4 regions of the Paenibacillus sp. FSL R7-0204 genome follow, and region 1 is predicted to be linked to each of the others. Evidence: predicted binding sites of a transcription regulator. Region 1 holds the regulator's gene; each other region holds the start of a gene.
The links. The regulator Rex, encoded in region 1, represses fermentation and respiration genes when NADH is low (regulators of the CRP and FNR family bind a similar motif). The targets are predictions, from matches to a motif close to TTGTGAAATATTTCACAA.
Positions count from the first base shown of each region.

Region 1 (3,202 bases):
AACCTCAGTCTGAGCGATATCATCCGCAAGGGTGACAAAATGCTCAGTGAGATGCGTGACACGGACAGCCAATCCTCATCGGACAGTCTTGTGACCGATATCGGCGGGTTATTCAAGGATCTGGCATCCATCAGAGAGCAGATCCGCTTCTTCATGAGCCTGAACGATGAGAATATCGTGTATTGGCTGGAGGGAAGCGGTAATTATAAAGGCAAGTCGCTGCAAATGTCTGCCGTTCCTGTAGATGTCAGTACTCAGCTCAGGGAGCTGTTCTTCGACAAGAAGAAAAGTATTGTCCTGACCTCGGCCACCTTATCCGTGGATAAGTCCTTCCAGTTCATGATTGATAATCTGGGCCTTGGTGAAGCTGCGGAGCAGGGGCGTCTGATGACTGCTCTGCTTCCTTCGCCGTTTAAGTACCGTGAGCAGGCGCTCCTGGTCATTCCCCGCGACTTCCCCAGTGTCAAGGGAAGTATAGGGGATGCCCGTTTTGTGGACACGCTTGTACACTCCCTTGCCGAGACTGCTGTAACTACACGTGGGCGGATGCTGGTGCTGTTCACCTCCTACAAGATGCTGCGGCAGGTGTATGACCCCCTTAAGGAGGCACTTGCCTCCCAGGATATCGCGGTGCTCGGACAAGGTGTGGAGGGCGGCAGCCGGAGCAAGCTGATCCGTCGCTTCCAGGACAGCCCGGCTTCGGTTCTGCTGGGTACCAGCAGTTTCTGGGAAGGGGTAGATATTCCGGGAGAAGCATTGACCTGCCTGGCGATTGTCAGATTGCCGTTCCAGCCGCCGAATCACCCGCTGGCAGAAGCGAAGTCGGAGTTGCTTCAGGCACAGAAGAAGAACCCGTTCATGAAGCTGTCCGTGCCGCAGGCTGTCATCCGCTTCAAGCAGGGCTTCGGGCGGCTGGTCCGCACGGCGCAGGACCGGGGCATCGTAATTGTGTACGATACCAGGGTAATTGAATCGTATTACGGAAAGTACTTCCTGTATTCGCTCCCCGGTCCCAAGATGGAGCATATGCTCACCGAGCAGATGGTCCCGAGAATTGCTGAATGGCTGGAAGACGGCGGGGTTTCCTAATTCATCTGCTATTGCTATTATTAATAAGTCATGATGTACCTGAAGATCCGTTCCCGCTTGCCCTGCCACTCCGGCAGGCGGCGGGATACGGTTGCTATAACCGGCATTATTTAAGAAGCGAATTTGTGATGTTACATCAACTTTAAGGAGGAGAATACATGAAATCGGATAAAATATCGGAGGCCGTCGTGCGCAGGCTCCCAGTGTACCTGCGTTTCCTGAACGATCTCCAAAAACGTGAAATCTCCACAGTCTCTTCTCAGGAGCTGGGCCAGAAGCTTGATCTGAATCCCGCCCAGATCCGTAAGGATTTGGCTTATTTCGGTGATTTCGGCAGAAAGGGCATCGGCTATGATGTATCTTATCTGATTGAGAAGATCCGCCATATCCTGAAGCTTGACCAGCAAATTAATGTTGCCCTCGTTGGAGCCGGTAATCTGGGTCATGCCTTGTCTAACTACAACGCTTACTTAAAGGATACTATGAAGATTACTGCGATCTTCGATGCCTACCCGCCTAAAGTGGGCCAGCAGATCAACTCGCTGGTTGTGCAGCCGATGGAGGAGCTAAGCAGTACCATCCGCTCGCAGGGCATCCGGATCGGGATTATTACCGTACCTGACAGCGAAGCCCAGAATGTAGCTGATATTCTTGTGGACTCCGGCATCGAGGCGATTCTGAACTTCGCACCGGTTATTCTCAAGACACCTGCCAATATCCGGATTCATGCCGCAGATTTCACCACAGATCTGCAGAGCCTGGCCTATTATTTGCATGACGGAAAGGATGAGGCAGAAGATGAGCAGTAAGATCACAATAATTAAGAACGGGTACTTTCTGGTTCCGGGCAGCGATAAGCCGGTTCTAAGCGGATATATGACCCTGGAGAATGATCTGATTACTTACATAGGTGAAGCTGAGCCGGTAGTGGAGGATGGCGCTCAGGTCGTAGACGGCAGCCGTCTGCTGTTCATGCCTGGTCTGGTCAACACCCATGGACATACTGCCATGTCACTGCTGCGCGGATACGGCGACGATATGGTGCTTCAGACTTGGCTGCAGGAGAAGATGTGGCCGATGGAAGAGAAATTCACTGGTGATGATGTATATTGGGGAACCTCATTGTCCGTACTGGAAATGCTGAAGGGCGGTACAACCACCTTCCTCGATATGTATGATCATATGGACCGGGTAGCGGAAGTAACTGAGCAGTCCGGTATTCGTGCGGTGCTGATGCGCGGCGTAATTGGGCTGTGCCCGGAAGAGGTACAGCAAGCGAAGCTCGCTGAGGCGATTGCTTTTGCCCGTAACTGGCACGGTAAGGCTGACGGCAGAATCACTACCATGCTCTCGCCGCATGCCCCGTACACCTGTCCTCCAGAGTTTTTCATGAAGTTTGTGCAGGCTGCCCATGATCTGGACCTGCCAATGCACACCCATATGTCCGAGACGCGCCATGAAGTGGAGCAGAACGTGGCCGACTACGGTCTTCGTCCAGTCGCGCATCTGGAGAAGCTGGGGATGTTCACCCGTCCTTCGCTCATTGCCCACGGGGTTCATCTGAACGATGAGGAAATCGGGATTCTGGCCCGCCATAACGTTGGCGTGTCGCATAACCCCGGCAGTAACCTGAAGCTGGCCAGCGGAGTTGCGCGTGTTCCTGAGCTGCTGCGAGCCGGGGTTAAGGTCTCCCTGGGTACAGACGGCGCGGCAAGCAACAACAATCTGGATATGTTCGAAGAGATGAGGCTGGCGGCTCTGATCCACAAGGGCGTAAGCGGTGATCCCACAGCGGTACCGGCTCCTGAAGCGCTGCTGATGGCTACGGAGTATGGGGCGCAGTCTATTTTCCTGAGCGGAGTAGGCCGGCTTGCAGCAGGGATGAAGGCTGACTTCATCGCACTTGATATTGACCAGCCGCATCTGCTGCCGCATACCGATCTGCTCTCCCATGCCGTTTATTCGGCCAGCGCCAAGGATGTGGAGCATGTATGGGTGAACGGCCAGCAGGTTGTGAAGCATGGACAATGCCTGACACTTGATGAAGAAGCCATCCGCCGCAAAGCACAGGAGACGTTCGAGAGCCTGCTTAAACGGTAATTCAGGGGAACAG
Region 1 covers NZ_JBBOCA010000001.1:2,998,701-3,001,902, forward strand. The annotation lists gene dinG (ATP-dependent DNA helicase DinG) at 1-1,089, shown strand, start outside; gene MKX42_RS13355 (redox-sensing transcriptional repressor Rex) at 1,248-1,898, shown strand; gene MKX42_RS13360 (amidohydrolase) at 1,888-3,189, shown strand.

Region 2 (3,202 bases), on a different contig from region 1:
ACTTCGAATACTGGTCCCAGACGGTTAGACATAGTCTCATCCGGTCCGAAAATACGGAAGTTGCGGTTCTCTTCGTTGAGGGTTACAACCTCTTTCAGGTATTTGCCCAGTACGGCCATATCCTGTGCAATTACTTGACCCGGAACGGAATTATCCAGGGCGTAGTTACGGAAATTCGGCTTGTGCAGATCTTTGATCAGCTTGCCGGCATTCGTTACAGGGTTCATCCCCATACGTCTGTCGCCGGTTGGCAGCAGCTCAGCCAGATCCGCGTTCAGACGGCCGTTCTCATCGAACAATTCTTCAGGTCTGTAGCTGTTCAGCCATTCAAGCAATGCCGGAGCATGCTTCATGTTCTTCTGATCGACCGGAATCGGCACCTGGTGGGCACGGAAGGAGCCTTCATTCGGCACGCCGTCCCATGCTTTTGGACCCGTCCAGCCCTTAGGCGTACGGAAGACCAGCATCGGCCATACAGGGCGTGTAGTATCGTTATTCTCGCGGGCATTCTTTTGAATGGCGGCAATGCGCTCTACAATTATGTCCAGCACCTTAGCCATTTCCGGGTGCATCAGATCCGGGTTCTCGCCTTCTACGAAGAATGCTTCCCAGCCGTTTCCGGCAAAATATGCGGTCAATTCTTCTCTGCTCATCCGGGAGAGGATGGTCGGGTTGCTGATCTTGAAGCCGTTCAAATGCAGAATCGGCAATACAGCACCGTCTGTAATCGGGTTGATGAACCGGTTGGACAGCCAGGAAGCGGCCAGAGGGCCGGTTTCTGCTTCGCCGTCACCTACAACTACTGCAGAGATCAGATCAGGGTTATCGAGAATCGAACCCACGCTGTGCGACAGGGAGTATCCCAGCTCGCCGCCTTCGTGAATCGATCCAGGTGTTTCAGGAGCAGCATGGGAGGCAACACCGCCAGGGAAGGAGAACTGCTTGAACAGCTTTTTCAGGCCAGGAATGTCCTGAGTGATCTGCGGATAGATTTCGGTGTAGCTTCCGTCCAGATAAGAGTTCGAAACCATAACCTGACCGCCATGGCCCGGGCCTTCAATATAGAACATATTGAGATCATATTTAGTGATTACACGGTTCAGGTGCGCATAGATAAAGTTCTGCCCAGGGATGGTTCCCCAGTGTCCGATCGGCTTCACTTTAACGTCTGCATCCTTCAGCGGTTCTCTTAACAACGGATTATCCTTCAAATAAAGCTGGCCTACGGAGATGTAGTTCGTTGCGCGCCAGTAAGCGTCAAGCTTTGCCAGATACATTTTGGAGGAATAATCCACCTGTTCGATTGTTAATCCCATGTCTTCCACTCCCTAATCTTTTTCTTTGTAAATTGAATGTATCACTTCTACAGTTACATCATACATCTGCATTTCAGAAATTCAATCTTTTTAGAAATTAATACGGTCCAATATTGTGAAATATTGAACATAGTATGAAATTCTCTGCAAATCACGCACAAAAAATGTTTATTTTTATAATTATGGATTAATTTGTTATACAAAAAAAGACCGGGGCTCCTCCCGGCCTGCTATGCTTCAGTTATATTATTTACGCCATTCATCCGTCAATGCACAGACACGAACGTATTGAACTTCAGATACTCATAATGGAAGCGCATATGCGAGAATTCAAACGGTGTGCCGTTATCCAGGAAGAAGATCCCCTCCATAATCCCAACAGGTTCATTCTCCTTCAGATGGAGCAGCTCCTGGTCATTCGGCAGCGAAGGCTCGGCAAAAATAGACAAAAAGGATTTGGTCACCGCCAGATTGCGCGACTCCTCCAGATAATGAAAAATCGACCCCCCGATAATCGTCTGGTCGAGATTTTGCACAATTTTGATCGGAATATATCCCGTCTCAATCATGAAGGGCGCACCTTCAAACAGGCGCAGACGCACGATCTTATACACGAAATCATGGGGCATCAGGAACAAATCCCGCTGAAGCTCCTCCGTGGGGCGGATGACCTCGAAGGTCAGTACCTTGATCTCCGGCTTCTTGCCGTGCATCTGGAAGTTATCCGACACCCCCAGATTAGAGCCCTCGTAATTGAAGATCGAATCGTTCTTTATGTATAACGGATTGATGAAGGTGCCTGAGCCGCGTTTCTTAAAAATAATGCCCGAGCTCTCCATCTTCATCAGCGCACGCTTAATGGTACTGCGGCTAACCTGATACGCCTCGCTGAGACTGCGCTCATCCGGCAGCTTCATATCGGCGTACTGCCCGGCAAAGATCTTCGTTTTGAGATCAGCAATAATCTGCTTGTAGACAAATTGGGTCATGGGGTGCTCCTTCGTCGGGTCTTTGCAGAACAAGTTCATTCAAGATTAAATATATCATAATTTAGATAGGGCAAAAAGGATGAATCCACGGATTCACCCTTTTTGACGCTTGTTGTCCCAATCCCTATACCATGTGACAATCTCCCGGCTCGGCTTCTCCGCAACCTCTGCTTCCATGGCCGTTTCCAGCATGACATATTGTCTTTGCACTAGAAAATGAAAGCCCATTCTATCCGATATTTGCATGTACAATAATTGCGCCTGCTCCTCTAACGGATAGCGGGTGCAGACCTGTTCAATATGCTTGAAGGCCTGTTCATATTCTGCTATGCCCATATACCAGCGGACCAGATTCAGCTTGAGCCGAATCCACTGCAATTGGAATCTCTGCCGTTCAAGCTCCGCCCACACATAATCGTACCCCTCCAGATATTCGCTCTTGAACAGCTTCAGGATTCGTTCATATTCAGGCAGTGTGTCATTCGAGAGCTCTAACCCCGCTTGGATAAAGCGGTCAAACTCATCAACGTCCAGGCAGATGCCATCCAGCTTGAGCAGATAGCCGTCCGCCGTATTTTGCAGGAGAATCCGTTCTCTGCTGAAGGGCTCCAGCATTTTGCGGATATGATACACAGCGGTATATAACTGCGGATAGGCCCTATTCAGATCAAAATCAGCCCACAGCAGCTCAATCAGAGTCGCTTTACTGACCACTTTGCCGCGATGATGCAGCAGATAAAAGAAGATTTCCTGCGCCTTCGCCGTTCTCCATTGCAGTGACGGAAGCTCCTGACTCCCTTCGTAGATCCTGAAGGCATCAAGCATCAGCATCTTCCAGCTTGTCTGCGCTGACGCTGCCCGGGCTGCCAAGCCAGGCTTCTTCTGCTGAGCATTCAA
Region 2 covers NZ_JBBOCA010000002.1:58,663-61,864, forward strand. The annotation lists gene MKX42_RS33155 (phosphoketolase family protein) at 1-1,316, opposite strand, end outside; gene MKX42_RS33160 (GntR family transcriptional regulator) at 1,583-2,305, opposite strand; gene MKX42_RS33165 (response regulator) at 2,399-3,202, opposite strand, start outside.
Region 2: MKX42_RS33155 (phosphoketolase family protein) is a predicted target of Rex. The motif match lies at 1,430-1,447, and genes of this name have one in related genera.

Region 3 (3,202 bases), 2.8 Mb from region 1:
CTGTTCCAGTGCCTGGGTCACCGCTTCAATAATCCCGCCGCTGGAGCCGGAAGCCCCGGAGAGGGCATCTACGCCTTCTGTGGTTTGCTTTTCAATAATTTCAGGAATCGTATTCTCCACAGCCGCATCGATCATCGCCTGCGTCTCCTTGTGCTCCTCTACGGTAATGGCGTCGATCTTCTCATCCTTGATTTCTACCGCCACTTTAATATCACTCTTAACCCCTTTGCCTGTTCCATCATATGTCCCGTCCACATACTTGCCGGAAGATGAAGAGCATCCCGCCGTAAGTACTGTTGCAGCCGCAAGGGCAGAGAACAGCAAGGTTTTTGTCCACTTGTGCATGAGTAATTCCTCCTTCTGAAAGTTCCTATTTCTTAAGTGCCTTCACAGCTTCATCTGCTGCAATCCGCCCAAAGGTAGTGATGTCTGCCAGTGCATTCCCGCCCAGACGGTTAGCGCCGTGTACCCCGCCGGTTACTTCGCCCGCAGCATACAGCCCGGCAATGACCTGACCCTTGGTATCCAGCACCTGAGCCTGAGTGTTAATCGCTACTCCGCCCATAGTATGGTGGATTCCTGGTGTTACCTGAATTGCATAATACTTACCCTTTTCAAAAGACAGCTTAAGATCCGGCCGTTCAAACTCTGTATCCTTACCGGAAGCAACGAAGCCATTATACGTATTCAGTGTATCTGCCAGTGCTTTGCCGTCTACACCAATCTGTGCCGCCAATTCTTCAGGTGTTGCCGCTTCTTTGACTAGATCCATTCCAAAGTAAACCTCAGTTGCCTTCAGGTTCGCACGCAGCTCATCATTGAAGATCAGGTAAGCTACTTTACCGGATTGGGCCAGAATATTCTGGGACACGACATCGCGGGTCAGCAGTTCATTCGTGAATCGCTTGCCTTCGCTATTGACCAGAATCGCACCGTCTCCGCGTACCCCTTCCGTGATCAGCACGCCTTGATTCGGAATGGTGGTCGGATGAATCTGAATCTCCTTCATGTCTACCAGCTTGGCACCGATCTTCTCTGCCATCGTTGTACCATCGCCGGTTGCGCCCGGATGGTTAGTGGTGGAGAACCCTTCCAGCTTCGGCTGGTACCCCTTGATCATGTCCATATTGGCTCCAAAACCGCCGGCCGCCAGAATAACGGAATTCGCACTGATCGTGTACTGCTTGCCATCCTTATCCGTCACCTTCACTCCGGTAACCACGCCGTCCTTATTCTTGACGATCTCATCGGCAGTCGTCCGCAGACGCACATCAATTTTGTACTCCTCCAGCTTCTTCTTCAGCGCGACTACGATGAAATTCCCTGCCGCTTCTCCGCCTGCCGGACGGTGAATCCGGTTCACGCTTGCCCCGCCTGCGCGTCCCACCTCAGACAGCTCGGCTCCATTTTCCTTCAACCACTCCACCGAAGCCGCCGCGCCGTTCGTAAGCGTTCTGACCAGATCCGGGTTATTGAGATTCTTGCCGCCCTTCATGGTATCCTCGAAATGCAGCTCCGGACTGTCTGTAATGCCAGCCGCTGCCTGATAAGGTGTTCCTGCCGCATTCAATCCGCCTTCTGCACGGACGGTGTTGCCTCCAAGCATAGGCATTTTTTCGATCAATATCACTTTGGCTCCCTGATTATGCGCTTCAATGGCAGCAGTCATTCCCGCACCGCCGCCGCCGATAATAACAATGTCCGTAGACTCCCCTTTGGTGCTGTTACATGCAGGCAATACCACCAGACTTGCCAGCAGCAGCCCCTTGCCCAGCAGACTTCCCCATCTCTTTCTGTTCATTCTGTTCTCCTCCAATTGTAATTGTGCATATTTTCACAATCATCATAACCTGAAGGAGCCCTGACAAGAATATTTAGTAATTAAAGAAATGATAAAGTAAATAAAGGTAGTGAATTTGCTTGAATGTGTTTATAGATTTATAATTGGAGCTTATACAACCGTATCACTAGGAGGAGCAGAAACTATGGAAAAAAGCGAAAAATATTGGCTGGCCGGTGCTGTTCTGGCAGCAGCCGGTGTCTCCCTGATGAGCTACACCGCGAGCCGCTATACTTCATTCAAAAGAGTAGTTACCCGAACCGTCCAACTGGAAGATATCGCCGCTCTGGAAATTACCCGCCTGTCTTCTGTTCCCGGTGAACAGAAGGACGTTGTGCTTACCGAGCCGGAAGCGATTAAGCGAATCTACGATGATTTCTCCGGCGTCCGCCTGATGAAATCCGCCCGCAATGTGAGCACAGACAACAAGTACAGCTATTACATTACCATCGTCCAGGCCGACCGGAAGCAGCGGTTCGACATTATTTTGAAGGGCAAGCATCACATGATTATCTATGACAATGACATGAACAACCCGCACCTGGTAGCCTATAAAATCATTAACGAGTTCAGTCCGCTGGCTCTGCAGGGGGCCTTCGAGTGATGCTGCGTATGCTTATGTATGGCATAGCTTAATAGCTTAATTAACCTTCACAGCTACTGTGATGGCTATATGGAGTCATGGAACGCCTGGGGCAGCCTCGGGACACCTTGACTCCGTTTTATTGATGCGGCTAGCTCCTTCCGCTCATTCGTATATTTTTCCGGCATACAGTATGCCTGCGATGAAGCTCCAGTCGATATTCTGCGGCGCGGGCCGCTTCAGATTCTCATAATATCCATCCATATCCTCTACCCAGGACTGAACTCCTTCCAGATACAGCTCCACACTGCCATTCTCCCATTCGCCCGGATTCGCGCTGTAATCCTTAGCCAGCAGGCCAAGGAATGCTGTGAAGTCCTCCCTGCTTCTAACCTTCTTCAGTGCTTCATGCAATTCCATGCTCCAGCTCCTCCCGCCCTTAGCTGCTTATAGATATTTACGGATAAGCTCATACCCTTCAGGTCTCACCTTATACATATACACCGGCCTGCCTACCGCCCCGTAGCTAAGCTCCATTTCCAGAATACCTGCCTCCGTCAGAAAAGCCAGATATTTGCGGACCGAGATCCGCGAGATGGGCGCATTGCTGCTAATATCCTCGGTGGAGAACACCGGGCTCTCCAGCCGGTTAATCGTGCTCCAGATGCTCTCCAGCGTGCCTTCGGCAAGTCCCTTGGGCAGCGGCAGGGCAGCGTTCTTATCCTCTTCCGTCCCGAGCGAATGCCGCAGCAGCTTATCCAGCTGCTCCTGGCTGAGAT
Region 3 covers NZ_JBBOCA010000001.1:5,754,982-5,758,183, forward strand. The annotation lists gene MKX42_RS25205 (FMN-binding protein) at 1-345, opposite strand, end outside; gene MKX42_RS25210 (flavocytochrome c) at 371-1,801, opposite strand; gene MKX42_RS25215 (hypothetical protein) at 1,986-2,444, shown strand; gene MKX42_RS25220 (DUF7660 family protein) at 2,589-2,843, opposite strand; gene MKX42_RS25225 (response regulator) at 2,871-3,202, opposite strand, start outside.
Region 3: MKX42_RS25210 (flavocytochrome c) is a predicted target of Rex. The motif match lies at 1,823-1,840, and genes of this name have one in related genera.

Region 4 (3,202 bases), 260 kb from region 1:
GAAGAACTGCATTTGCTTACCGATACGCATTGGGGATACGCAGCAGGCAATCGCATAATCTTCACCCCAGTATGGACGCATTACATCATCGTTCTCATATTGGATAGCGCTGGTCTCAATAGATACTTTGGCACAATATTTCTTAAAGCCTTCAGGAAGCTTCTCAGACCACAGTACAGTCAGGTTTGGTTCTGGAGCCGGTCCCAGATTGTACAGGGTATGCAGGAAGCGGAAGCTGTTCTTGGTTACGCGGGTTGTACCGTCTTCAGCCATACCACCGATGGATTCTGTAACCCAAGTAGGGTCGCCGGAGAACAGGTCGTTATAGTCAGGCGTACGCAGGAATTTCACGATACGCAGCTTCATTACAAAATGGTCAACGATTTCTTGAGCTTGCTCTTCAGTCAGAGTACCTTCTTCAACGTCGCGTTGAACATAGATATCAAGGAAGGAAGATACGCGTCCAAGGGACATTGCCGCACCATTCTGTTCTTTAACAGCTGCCAGATAACCGAAGTATACCCATTGTGTAGCTTCTTTGAAGTTCGTAGCCGGTTTGGAAATATCCATACCATGAGCTGCAGCCATTTGTTTCAGTTCGCCAAGAGCACGCATTTGCTCGGACAGCTCTTCACGCAGACGGATAACATCTTCTGTCATGGAGTCAACTTCAAGCTCAGCCAGTTGCTGCTTCTTGTCTTTAATCAGGAAATCAATACCATACAGAGCAATACGGCGATAGTCGCCGATGATACGTCCGCGGCCATAAGCATCAGGAAGGCCTGTGATTACGCCGGATTTACGCACAGCTCTCATATCTGGTGTATATGCATCAAATACGCCTTGGTTATGCGTTTTGCGGATGTTCGTGAACATGTCAACGATATTCTGCGGAAGCTCGAAGCCGTATGCCTTAGTAGCATCGATCATCATCTTGATACCGCCGAACGGCTGAATGGAACGTCTGAAAGGCGCGTCAGTCTGAACGCCGACAATCTGTTCCTTATCCTTGTCAATGTAGCCAGGAGCGTGGGAAGTGATGGTGGAGACAGTATCGAGGGATACATCCCATACGCCGCCTCTTTCTCTTTCTTCCTTGCTCAGCTGGGAGATAATCTTCCACAGTTCAGTTGTATTACTGGTAGGTCCAACCAGGAAATCTTCGGTTCCTTCATAAGGCTTGATGTTCTTGGCAATAAAGTTGTTAACGTCAACTTTCTTGGCCCAGACACCTTTTGTGAAATTTCTCCAACCCGATTTTGCTTCTAATACTTCTTTTTCAATCACCGACATGCTAAATCCCTCCATTTATATTTATTATATTTGTAGAGATCGCGGGCTTGAAGGTTAATCCCGTGTCTCGTGATCCCGAGGCTAATAGTTGTTATAAAATTCACAATCACATCTTCATAACGGGGATCGTTGTCTATATAAACATTTTAGTTTATTTTCTGAAAAAGGACTGTGACAAATATCACTCTTTCGGTGATATTTGTCACTTCCATCCAGTCCCATATTAACCTTTAACCTTATTCTTTGCCAGGCAACCGTTAATTAGTTATCGAATTTTCCGTAGAATGCGTTGCGGTATACATCAGCAAGCTCGGATACCAGCGGCATTTTAGGGTTGGCAGTTGTACATTGGTCTTCAAATGCACGGTCAGCCAGATAGTCTACACGGGATTCGAAGTCCTTAGGATCGAAACCAAGAGCCGAGAAGGATTCTTCGATACCGAGTTTTTTGTTCATATCGCGGATCGCATTGATTAGGCTGGTTACGCCTTCTTCGGTAGTGCGTGCAGGCAATCCCAGAATACGGGCGATTTCTGCGTACCGTTCGTCAGCTACAAAGTGCGAATATTTAGGGAACGAAGCGAACTTCGTAGGTTTCTTGGCATTGTAACGGATAACATGCGGCATCAGGATCGCATTGGTACGGCCGTGTGCGGTGTGATACTGTCCGCCCCATTTGTGCGCCAAGCTGTGGTTAATTCCCAGGAATGCATTGGCAAAGGCCATACCGGCAAGTGTAGAAGCATTGTGCATTTTTTCGCGGGCCAGCTTATCGCCTTGCAGTGCGGATTTCTCCAGCCACTGGAATACCAGCTGAATCGCTTTGATTGCCAGACCATCGGTGTAGTCACTGGCCATTACAGATACATAAGCTTCGATAGCATGTGTCAATACGTCCATACCTGTATCGGCAACAGCGGTCTTAGGCAAGCTGTATACAAACTCCGGATCGATAATTGCTACATCTGGAGTCAGCTCATAATCGGCCAGAGGATACTTCGTATTATTGCCTGTTGTCTTGTCTGTGATAACTGCAAACGATGTTACTTCAGAACCGGTACCCGAAGTTGTTGGAATCGCAACGAATTTGGCTTTGTTGCCGAGCTTAGGGAATTTGTATACCCGTTTACGGATATCCATGAACTTCTGCTTCAGACCGTTGAAGTCTGCATCCGGATGTTCGTAGAACAGCCACATTCCCTTGGCAGCATCCATTGGGGAACCGCCGCCGAGTGCAATGATGCAGTCCGGCTGGAATCTGTTCATCATAGCAGCGCCTTTTTCTACAGTAGTAGTCGATGGATCTGGTTCAACTTCCGAGAATACTTCGATTGCTACAGGCGTCTGACGTTGGCGCAGGTAGTGCTCCACTCTTTCAACATAGCCGAGCTTCACCATCATAGGGTCAGTGATGATTGCTACACGAGTGATGTCAGGCATTTTGGCCAGATACTGAGTGGCTCCCTTTTCGAAGTAAATCTTGTCAGGTACTTTAAACCATTGCATATTCACGGTACGACGGTTCACCCTTTTCACGTTGATCAGATTGATGGCAGTCACGTTCTGCGATACCGAGTTGCGTCCGTAAGATCCGCAGCCCAGTGTCAATGAAGGGATATTGGTGTTGTAAATATCGCCGATTGCGCCGTGTGTGGATGGCGAGTTGACGAGAATACGTCCAGTTTGCAGACGGTTGGAGAACTTCATGATTACTTCTTCATTATTGGAATGGATAGCCGAGCTGTGGCCCATGCCGCCAAATTCAACGATTTGAGCTGCGCGTTCGATACCCTGGTCAGCATTCTTCACCTTGTAGCAAGCCAGAACCGGGCTCAGCTTCTCAGCGGACAATGGATATTTAGTACCTACACCTTCAAGCTCAGCTACCAGGATCTTCGTTCCGGCAGGA
Region 4 covers NZ_JBBOCA010000001.1:2,743,140-2,746,341, reverse strand. The annotation lists gene pflB (formate C-acetyltransferase) at 1-1,293, opposite strand, end outside; gene adhE (bifunctional acetaldehyde-CoA/alcohol dehydrogenase) at 1,555-3,202, opposite strand, start outside.
Region 4: pflB (formate C-acetyltransferase) is a predicted target of Rex. The motif match lies at 1,382-1,399, and genes of this name have one in related genera.